DNA from 2 places in the Aeromicrobium changchenzhani genome. Region 2 is predicted to be linked to the other one. Evidence: predicted binding sites of a transcription regulator. Region 2 holds the regulator's gene; the other holds the start of a gene.
The links. Region 2 encodes HrcA, which represses chaperone genes, less so after heat shock. Its sites were predicted from a motif close to TTGGCACTCGNNNNNNNCGAGTGCCAA; they were not measured.
Positions count from the first base shown of each region.

Region 1: the regulator HrcA is predicted to act here: its motif matches at 3,234-3,260, upstream of groES (co-chaperone GroES).

Region 1 is NZ_CM172480.1:2,911,618-2,917,013, forward strand. It holds gene AC2YB9_RS14675 (hypothetical protein) at 1-1,071, shown strand, start outside; gene groL (chaperonin GroEL) at 1,133-2,740, opposite strand; gene groES (co-chaperone GroES) at 2,818-3,111, opposite strand; gene AC2YB9_RS14690 (class I SAM-dependent methyltransferase) at 3,637-4,788, shown strand; gene AC2YB9_RS14695 (Lrp/AsnC family transcriptional regulator) at 4,795-5,298, opposite strand.
Region 2 is NZ_CM172480.1:2,467,582-2,472,977, forward strand. It holds gene AC2YB9_RS12525 (PhoH family protein) at 1-210, opposite strand, end outside; gene AC2YB9_RS12530 (HIT domain-containing protein) at 308-655, opposite strand; gene dnaJ (molecular chaperone DnaJ) at 679-1,824, opposite strand; gene hrcA (heat-inducible transcriptional repressor HrcA) at 1,836-2,858, opposite strand; gene AC2YB9_RS12545 (hypothetical protein) at 2,935-3,360, shown strand; gene AC2YB9_RS12550 (DUF3097 domain-containing protein) at 3,353-4,186, shown strand; gene AC2YB9_RS12555 (AMP-binding protein) at 4,215-5,396, opposite strand, start outside.

The DNA of each region.
Region 1 (5,396 bases), 440 kb from region 2:
TCGTCGGCGCTGGCTGTTGCCCTTGGTGCGACCGCCGCGATTGCCGTTCCGCAGATGACCGCAAACTCGGCACTGGCCGAGAACCGTCAGTGGACCCGGCATCTTCCCGTTGGCGAGATTGCCACGGCACATGGCACCTTGTTCATCTCGACCCTGCAAGGCCAGTTCATCGGAATTGACCTAGTTTCGGGTAAGACCCGATTCAACGTCGACACCAACCCCGATGGCGGCCAGACCGGCTCGCCGGTCACGGCTCTCGCCCAAGACGGCACGCATGTCGCCCTGCGAACCTCGCCCGAAAGAACCGTGGTCATCGTCCACCGGTTCGACGGCAAACCGGCCTGGCAGCGAACGATCAAACCAGGCGCGGATCGCTTCTTCGTAAAACCGCTGGCGGCACAGGACTCAGCGGTCGCGATCGAGACCTGCCCGCCACGCGACTTAAATGATGTCAAGCCCCATGAATGTCGCGTCGAAGGCTTTGGTCCGGCCGGAGCACCGACGTGGTCCGGCACATTCGGCAATGTCGACCACGCGGCCGATTCGTCCGGTGAAAGCGATCTCGGGGCCAAGCCCGTCGTGCTGGCCCCAGGAAGCCACGATGAAGCCATCGTGCTTGACCTCACCACCGGCAAGAAGACCCATCCCGCCGATACAGATGCGAGCCCCAGGGCCAACGAGGTCGTCAAAAGGTTCCGCTCGCCGCGTGTCCGCCTCTTCACGACGACGGACTCGTCGACCCAGCGTCTCGGCGACCATCGTGTCGTCGTGACCGGCGACACGATCCGCTCCACCGTCGGGGGCCATCCAGAAGATACATGGACGGTCCCAATCGGCAACCGAATCCTCGCCAAGGCAATTCCCAGCGCGATCCTGTTCCTCCGGGACACCGCCACCGGACCTATCGTCAATGACGAAAAACCCGAAGCGAGGCGTTTCGAGGTTCGTTCAATGACTACCGGCAAGGTCGGGCTTCGAGGTCTCGCGCCGACTGGAACGGTGATTCCGGTCGACGCGCATACGACCCTCGCGATCAAGGGCACGGCCTACATGCTCTACCGCGCCAAGTAGCACTTCATGCAGAAAGCCCCGCCGACCTCATCGAGGTCGGCGGGGCTTGGCTCTGATCAGATCAGTGGTTATGACCTGCGTGGCCGCCCGCTAATACTTCTTCGGCTGGCTTCTCGACGACCAAGGTTTCGGTCGTGAGCAGCATGGCCGTGATCGACGCGGCGTTGGCGAGCGCTGAACGCGTCACCTTGACCGGATCGAGCACACCCTGCGCGACGAGGTCACCGTATTCACCGGTGGCCGCGTTGTAGCCCTGGCCGCTTTCACGAACCTTCGAGACGACAACTTCACCGGAGACGCCGCCGTTGCGGGCGATCCACTCCAGCGGAGCGTCGGCACCGATGCGGACGATACGTACGCCGACCGCTTCGTCACCGGTAAGACCAAGGTCACCGTCAAGGACCGACACCGCGTGAACGAGGGCGGAGCCGCCACCGGCGACAATTCCCTCTTCGATCGCGGCGCGCGTCGCGGAGACGGCATCCTCGATACGGTGCTTCTTTTCCTTGAGCTCAACTTCGGTGGCTGCACCGACCTGAATGACACAGACGCCGCCGGCGAGTTTCGCCAGCCGCTCCTGCAGCTTCTCACGGTCCCAATCCGAATCCGAGCGTTCGATCTCGGCCTTGATCTGGTTGACCCGTGCGGTGACCTCATCGGCTTCGCCGCCACCGTCAATGATCGTCGTGTTGTCTTTCGTGATGATGACGCGACGAGCGGTGCCGAGGACTTCAAGACCGATCTGATCGAGCTTGAGGCCCACATCGGAGGTAACAACCTGTCCGCCGGTCAGGCTCGCAATGTCCTGCAGCATCGCCTTGCGACGATCGCCGAACGCCGGCGCCTTGACCGCGGCCGACGTAAACGTGCCACGGATCTTGTTGACGACGATCGTCGAGAGCGCTTCGCCATCAACGTCTTCGGCAAGAATGAACAGTGGCTTGCCCGCCTGGACAACCTTCTCCAGAATCGGCAGCAGATCGCTGACCGCAGAGATTTTGCCCTGATTTATCAGGATGTACGGATCGTCGAGGACGGTTTCCATACGCTCGGTGTCAGTCACCATGTAAGGCGAGATGTAGCCCTTGTCGAACTGCATGCCCTCGGTGAACTCGAGCTCGGTGCCGACCGTGTTGGATTCATCGACGGTGATCACGCCATCTTTGCCGACCTTGTCGAACGCTTCGGCGATGAGCTCACCGATGTGTGCGTCGCGGGCCGAGATGGTGGCAACGTCAGTCATGTCCTTCTTGTCATCGACGTCGCGAGCCATCTCGCGCAACTTTTCGATGACCGCCGCAACGGCTGCTTCGATGCCGTGCTTCAGGCCGACCGGATTGGCACCGGCGGCCACGGCGCGGAGGCCTTCGTGAACCATCGCCTGGGCGAGGACGGTCGCGGTGGTCGTACCGTCACCGGCGACGTCGTTGGTTTTGGTGGCAACTTCCTTGGCCAGTTGAGCACCGAGGTTTTCGAACGGGTCATCAAGCTCGATCTCACGGGCGACGGTAACGCCGTCATTGGTGATGGTCGGAGCGCCCCATTTTTTGTCCAAGACGACATAGCGTCCCTTGGGGCCGAGTGTGACCTTGACGGTGTTGGCGAGCGCGTCGACACCGCGTTCGAGGGCGCGGCGCGCGTCCTCGTCAAACTCAAGAATCTTAGGCATACAGTGTTCCTTTTTCGGCAAAATCAGTGGGAGTGAAAAACCCCGACACCCCGGTAACGGGGCGCCGGGGTGTCACGTCAGGAAACGACAGCGAGGATGTCGCGCGCGGAGAGGATAAGGAACTCCTCGCCCGAGTACTTGACCTCGGTGCCGCCGTACTTGCTGAAGATGACCTTGTCGCCGACTGCGACGTCGAGGGGAACACGGTTGCCGTTGTCGTCAATACGACCCGGTCCAACTGCGATGACTTCGCCCTCTTGTGGCTTCTCCTTGGCGGTGTCTGGAATAACCAGACCTGATGCGGTGGTCTGCTCGGCCTCGATTGCCTTTAGGACAATACGATCTTCGAGCGGTTTGATGGTGACCGACACGTGTCGACCTCCCCTTTCACAGTGATGAAAGTTGGACGTTTCAGTGCGTACGCCGTCGCGGGGGCCATACACACGGATTAGCAGACTCATGGTGAGAGTGCTAACTCAGAATCTATCACGCTCTGGCACTCGGACCAACAGAGTGCTAGCCGGGCATGCTTGCTTCGCTGCGCATTTACTCCGCCTGCTCGCTGGCGCTCGCATGCGGCCGGCTCTCGTCGCTCCGCTCCTCGCTACACGTCACCTTGAATATTTATTTCGTAAGGATCGCTCACGTCAGCGGCTCTTCTCACCTTAAATATTTATTTCGTAACGATCAGTCACGTCAGCGGCTCTTCTCACCTTAAATATTTATTTCGTAACGATCAGTCACGTCAGCGGCTCTTCTCACCTTAAATATTTATTTCGTAAGGATCGCTCACGTCAGCGGCTCTTCTCACCTTAAATATTTATTTCGTAAGGATCGCTCACGTCGGCGGCTCTTGCCGTTGCGGCTTGTCGTTGGGTGCTCGGTAGTGTCGGCGTATGGATCTTGCGACCTTCCAACGGCTGTTGTCCTCGCCAGGGCAGTCGTTGCTCGCCGAAGTCGCGGCCCGCGCGGGAATCGAATCAGATCTGGCGCTTGGGACCCGGCTACGCCGCACCTATGACGTTGAGTTGGTGGCCGCAGCGGTGACGCAGAACCATCTGCGCGGCAAAGCGGCGGTGAAGTTCGGCGCTGATGCGGCACGGATGTATTTCACTCACGATGCACTCGAACAGGCAACCCGCGGGATCGTCAGCGCACATCGGGCCGCCCGCCTGCCGACCGATTCAGCAATCCTCGATCTGGGCTGCGGCATCGGCGGCGATCTGATCGCATTCGCGCGCGCCGGCATGCGGGCCCGCGGCGTCGAATTCGATCCAGTGCGAGCGGCGATCGCGCAGGCCAATCTCGCCGCCCTCGACTTACCAGGCAAGATCATCTGCGGGGACGCAACCGAGGTGACGATCGGCGACGATGAGATCGCGTTCGTCGATCCGGCCCGCCGCGACGGCGCAGGACGCATCTTCGATCCCACCAATTGCGTGCCGCCCTGGGACTTCGTAACCGGGTTGCTCGCCGGTCACGCCGTTGCGAAAACTATGCCGGGGATCAACCACCGTCTCGTACCGGCCGATGCTGAGGCCGAGTGGATCAGCGTCGGCGGCAACCTCGTCGAAGCTTGTCTGTGGGGTGCCCCCTACGCCACTGTCGCGCGACGGGCGACGGTACTGCCGGCCGGCAAGTCGCTCACCTCCGACAGCCCGGTCGCCGAGGGCACCGACGTGCCAGGCGAATTCCTGTACGAACCCGACGATGCGGTGATCCGCGCCGGACTTGTCACTGCTGTGGCCGCGCTCGTCGGTGGATGGTTGATCGATTCGAAGATCGCGTATGTTTCGAGCGATCAGTGCGTCCCAACCCCATTCGCCCGAGTCTTCCGGATCCTGGATGAGCTCCCGTTCCGGGACAAGCCGTTGAAAGCAGCGCTGGTCACCCATGACATCGGCACCCTCACGATCAAGAAACGGGGCGTCGATATCGTGCCTGAGGTCCTCATCCGGAAGCTCAAGTTGAAGGGTTCAACGACCGGAACCATCGTGATGACTCGGGTCCACGATGAGGGGCGAACATTCCTGGTCGAGCCGCTCTGATCGCACTCAAACCAAGGCGGTTCCGCGCGTCACTTCGAAGATCAGACTGGTCTCGACGTTGGCAACGCCCGGCCGGCTGGTGAGTTGGTCGAGGATGAGGTCCCGCAGCGCGTCCGATGATGCCGCTGCGACATGGACCAGATAATCGTTCGCGCCACTCACATGGATGGCGGAAATCACGCCGCGCAGATGCGGGACATCGGCACGAAATGCCTCCACCTGCTCGCGCACATGCCCGCTGAAGCGCACAGCAATCATCGCTTCCACCGGCAGACCGACCGTCGATGGATCGATCGTGGCATGGATCCCGGTTATGACGCCGCGCTCACGCAAGGATCTGACCCGCCCCAGGCAGGTGGACTCAGCGACCCCGACTGCGCGCGCCAACGTCGCATTGGGCAGCCGGCCGTCCTCAAACAACGCCTGCACAATCGCACGGTCGATCTCATCAAGGGTTGGCGGCGTGCGGGGCGCAGGACCTGGAGCGAGGCCACGAATTTTCTTCGGCATTAACCGAGGCTAACTCACTTATTTCGCAGCTTCTTCGATGTTGATCACAATTTTGTGGCAAAACACGGAACTATTGCGAAATTTGCTGGCAAATCTTC
Region 2 (5,396 bases):
CACGATCGTGACGAGCTCGTCGAGAAGTCGTTCGACGAGGGCGGCTTCACCCGGCGATCCGGTGACGGTCACAGCATCGCCGCGCACGTGGATCTTGGCTTCGAAGGAGTCCTCGATCAACCGCAGGTATTCATCATTGGGCCCAAACAGCGACACCGCAGCAATGCTCGCCGGTATCGAGAACGTGTGTGGAACGAATTCATCTCTCATATGGTTCCCAGTGTATTGAAGCACTCCGACTTCTGCACACTACCGCTCCTTGGGACGTCATCCCGAATGAACTCCCAAGGCCCCGTTGAGGATGACGTTAGCCCGGCGGCCAGCTGAAGTCGCGGCCGCCGAGTACGTGAGCATGCGCATGAAAGATAATTTGTCCGACTCCAGCACCGTTATTGAACACGAGCCGGTAGGCCTCGCCGACGCCTGCAGCCTCGGCAACGGAACGTGCATCAGCCAGCAGTGCCGCTGCCGCCACGGGGGCGGCGACCGCTAGATCGGCCACTGTCACATGATGCTCACGTGGAATCACCAAAATATGGATCGGCGCCTGTGGATCGATATCACGGAAGGCAATCGTGTGCTCGGACTCAGCCACCACATCGGCCGGAACCGTACCGGCCAAGATCTTGCAGAACAGGCAATCTGAATCTGACATAACTCGACCCTTCGCAGCGCGACTCATTTGAACGCATTCTTGATGCGCCCGAACACACCCTTGTGGTTATCGCCGAAGTCAACCTCTGGATTTTCCTCGTCCCGAATTTCGGCCAATCGGCCCAACAATTCGCGCTGTTCGCTATCAAGTCTGGTTGGTGTTTCGACAACCATTTGAACGAACAAATCGCCACGACCGCCGCCGCGCAGTCGCGGCACGCCAAAGCCCTTGACCGTCAACGTGTCACCCGATTGGGTGCCCGCGGGGACCTCGAGTTTGACCGACCTCGGAACGTTGCTCTCATCCTCAGCCAGATCAGCCTCAAGCGTCGGCAAATCTAGGTTCACGCCGAGCGCCGCTGCAGTCATCGGGATCGTCACATTGCAGGAGAGGTGATCGCCTTTTCGACTGAACACCGGGTGCCGCGACACGTTGATCTCGACATACAGATCACCGGCAGGTCCTCCGCCGGGGCCGACTTCACCCTCACCGGTGAGCTGGATCCGGGTGCCCTGATCGACCCCAGGTGGGATGTTGACCGTAAGCGAACGACGTGACCGTACGCGACCATCGCCGGCACACTCGGGACACGGATTGGGAATCATCGTGCCGAAGCCGTGGCATGCCGGGCAGGGCCGGGAGGTACGGATGTCACCCAGCAGCGAGCGTTGTACGTGTTGGACATCGCCATGGCCATGACAGGTGTTGCACATGACCGGTTCTGAGCCTTCCGAGGCTCCGCTGCCACCACATGTTGTGCACCGAATCGCGGTGTCGACCTTAATGTCGTGAGCGACGCCGAAGGCTGCCTCGTCGAGCTCGATCTTGATCCGCAACAGTGCATCCTGGCCGCGTCCCGTGCGTGAGCGTGGGCCCCGACCGGCATTCTGACCGAAGAAGGCATCCATGATGTCGTCGAAGGAAAAGCCCTGGCCGAAGCCGCTACCACCCGCACCGAGCGGATTACCGCCTCGGTCGTAGGTGGCGCGCTTATTGGGATCGGACAGCACTTCATATGCCGTCGTCACCTCTTTAAACTGTTCCGCGGCATCGGCTGCTCCATTGACGTCGGGATGCAGTTGACGCGCAAGTTTGCGGTATGCCTTCTTGAGGTCATCGGCCTGCGCATTGCGGTCGACGCCCAAAATTTCGTAGTAGTCCTGTGCCATTGAGTTGGTCATTAACTTTCTGCCAGCGTCTGGCCGACATAACGGGCGACAGCGCTGACGGCGGCCATCGTCCCTGGGTAGTCCATGCGTAGCGGTCCAACGGTGCCGAGCGTGGCTAGTGCCTGCTCATCTGCACCGTAGGCGGTCGAGATGACCGAGGTTCCGGCCAATCCTTCATGACCGGTCTCATTGCCGATCCGCACCATGAGTTTGCTCGGGCGCGTCGCCTCGCCCAGGAGTTTGAGTAGGACGACGTGTTCCTCGATTGCTTCCAACATCGGTTTGATCGAATCGTCGAAATCCGAGCCGAAGCGTACGAGATTCGCGGTGCCGCCCACCACGATACGTTCATCAGATCGTTCATTTGAGAACGTCTGCGTCAGCGTCGTCACAATCGAGGTCACGATGGGGCGATCGGCTGGTACGAACGTGCCAATCATCTCGGCCAGTCGCAACGAGGCCTCCGGCAACCGTTGTCCGATCGTCGCGGCCACGATGCGGTTGCGCATGTCGGCGACCAGCGACTCACTCGGCGTGGCCGCGATTTCGATCATGCGCTGTTCGACCCGGCCGCTGCTGGTGATGACCACCAACAGAATCCGGGCACCTTCCAACGGGACGATCTCGATATGGCGGACCGTCGAACGGGTCAGTGACGGATATTGGACAATTGCGACCTGATTGGTCAGTTGGGCCAACACCTTGACGCTGCGTTGGACCACATCATCAACGCTCACCGCGCCGGTCAAGAAGGTTTCGATCGCGCGGCGTTCGGCCGAGGTGAGATTCTTGACGGTCGCCAATTTATCGACAAACAGTCGATAACCCATATCAGTCGGGATACGGCCCGCGCTCGTATGGGGTTGGGCGATTAAGCCCTCGTCCTCAAGCGCCGACATATCGTTGCGGATCGTGGCCGACGAGACACCAAGATTGTGGCGTTCGACCAGCGCCCGAGAACCAACCGGTTCTTGGGTCGCCACATAGTCCTCAACGATCGCTCGGAGGACTTCAAGTTTGCGTTCATCTGCCATGCGTCCCCCTATCTGAGTCGGGTGCTTCGCGCGAGTCGCTTTGGCACTCTCACCTTGCAAGTGCCAGTCTAACTGTGTGAGCAATGTGAAGATCGACGGAGATGCGATTGCGGTCGAAGGCAGCGCAATCACCCTGACCTACCGCCCCCGCGAAATCCTGCTGTCCGATGGCCGCAGGATCGCGCACGAGAGCCAAGGTGGCGAACTCAATTCAGTGTGGGCCACAGATCTGGGCGACTGCTATGTGGAAGTCGTCCATCTTGGCGACGGCCCGACCGGCGGTGAGCTCGTGCTCGTCGTGCCTGGTGAAAACGTCGTCGTTATTGGCGACCTCTATCCCGGTGACAACCTCGCTGACGTGCACCCAAGTTGGGCTGGCGCGCTCGACCTCACAATTGGGCTCACGAATGATTCGACCACGATTCTCACCTCATTGGGGACGGTGACGCGCGACCAACTCGATGCCTCGCACCAGAGGATCCTGGGAATCTTGAATGGCTGATCCTTATGGCAACGATGTCTTAGCCGGCGACTGGAAGGTGCCCAAACGCGGGCGCTCGGTCGAGACGCCAGCTGACCGAGGCCTAGTCGTTGAGGAAGTCACGACCGGATTTTGTGGCGAGATAATGCGCGTCGATCGCAATCTGCATACCGTCGACCTCGAGGATCGGCATTTGACGCGCCGCACCTTTGAACTCGGCCCCGGCTTCCTACTTGAGGGCAAACCGATCATCCTGACCATTCCGGTCAAGGCCAGTCCGAAGGCACCGACCCGCACGGCATCTGGCTCACGCGCCGTCGCGGGCGCCAAGGCTCGCGTCGCGCTGCCGAGCCGGATCTACGTCGAGGGCCGCCATGACGCCGAGCTCGTCGAGAAGGTCTGGGGCGAAGATCTTCGAATCGAGGGCGTTGCGGTCGAATATCTCGGCGGCATCGATGACCTCGCTGCGATTGTCGATGACTTCGCCCCGGGGCCAGGGCGACGACTCGGTGTCCTCGTCGATCACCTTGTGCCTGGCTCCAAAGAGACTCGCATCGCCCAGCAGGTCAGCGGCCGTCCGCACGTTCTCGTCGTCGGCCATCCGTATGTCGATGTGTGGCAGTCGGTCAAACCGGCCCGGCTCGGCATGTCCGCGTGGCCGGTTATCCCGCGCTCAATCGAGTGGAAACACGGCATCTGCGAGTCACTTGGCTGGCCGCATAAGGATCAGGCAGATATCGCCCGTGCGTGGAAGAAGATTCTCAGCACGGTCAATTCATACGCCGACCTTGAGCCAGAGCTTCTTGGCCGGGTCGAGCAACTCATCGACTTTGTGACCGCGAACTAGTGTGACCCCGAACTAGTGTGACCCCGAACTAGCCAGGCACTTCGGCGCCGGCAGTCGCGAGAACTTGGCTCCACAGAGCGTGTCGAACCTCAACGCGCGGATCGACCGCCGTCAAAAGCGCTGTGATCGAGGCGCGCCGAGAGCGACGGGCGAGCTCATCGCCAAAGCGATCAAGGATCACGATCCGGCGTGGTCGAGCGAGTCCGCCCAGTACGTCGCGCACACCGTCGAGAAGCTCTGCGGCAACCCGAGCAGCATCAAGGTTCGCGGTGAGTTCGGTGTCCAGGACAACTGCAGCGACGATCGAATCTCCACCACGGTCCTGGCGGACCTCAAACACATCGGCTCTGATGACGTACGGGTGGTCTTCGATCACTTCGCAGATCTCGGTGAGCGACACCAATTGGCCGGTCACCGATACGACCTCATCGCGCCGGCCTAGGAACTCGATTGCACCATTTTTGTCGTATCGGGCCAGATCGCCCGTTGAGTAGACCCCCGGATGTTGGCGAAAATGCACGTCCACCACATCTGCTGCCGCCGCGCCAGTGACATCGACCGCCATACCAGCCCACGGTCGAGTCAAGATCACTTCACCTACCGCATCGTCGACAACCGGTGCCCCGTCATCATCGACCAATCGCATACCAGCATCAGGCATTTTGTCCGCGTCTACTGGCGCGTCGAAATGGACCACTCCGCCTAGCTGGATTTGGCCCCAGCCGTCAGCCACGTCAACGTGACCGTGGCCGACAACGTCGGTGAACCACTCCATCGTCCTGCGGTCGACCCGCTCGCCCAACGTCGCAATGCGACGCAATGAAGCCACCTTGGGTGCAGCCGGCGGTGTCGGTGTGCGCTCACGCAACATGCGCGCCGCCGATGGAGCCAATAGGACTGTCGACACGCGATAACGTTCAATGAGTTCCCAGGCGCGCGAATAGGATGGCGTGTCCAACGCACCCTCATACATGACCGTCGTCTCGCCCCAGAAAAGTGGCGCATAAATGCCAGAGGTTTGCGTGACGATCCAGGAGGGGTCGCCCGCCACCCAGGAGATACCTTCGCCACAACTTCCGTAACGGTGAACGATCGCCGCCGAGAGCAGTAGGCGTCCTCCCGCATGCGTGACCGAAACCGGTTCGCCGCGCCGGTTGGCCAGCGGTTCGACGATTAGCGGATGATCCGAGGAGAGTTCGGCTGCACCGAG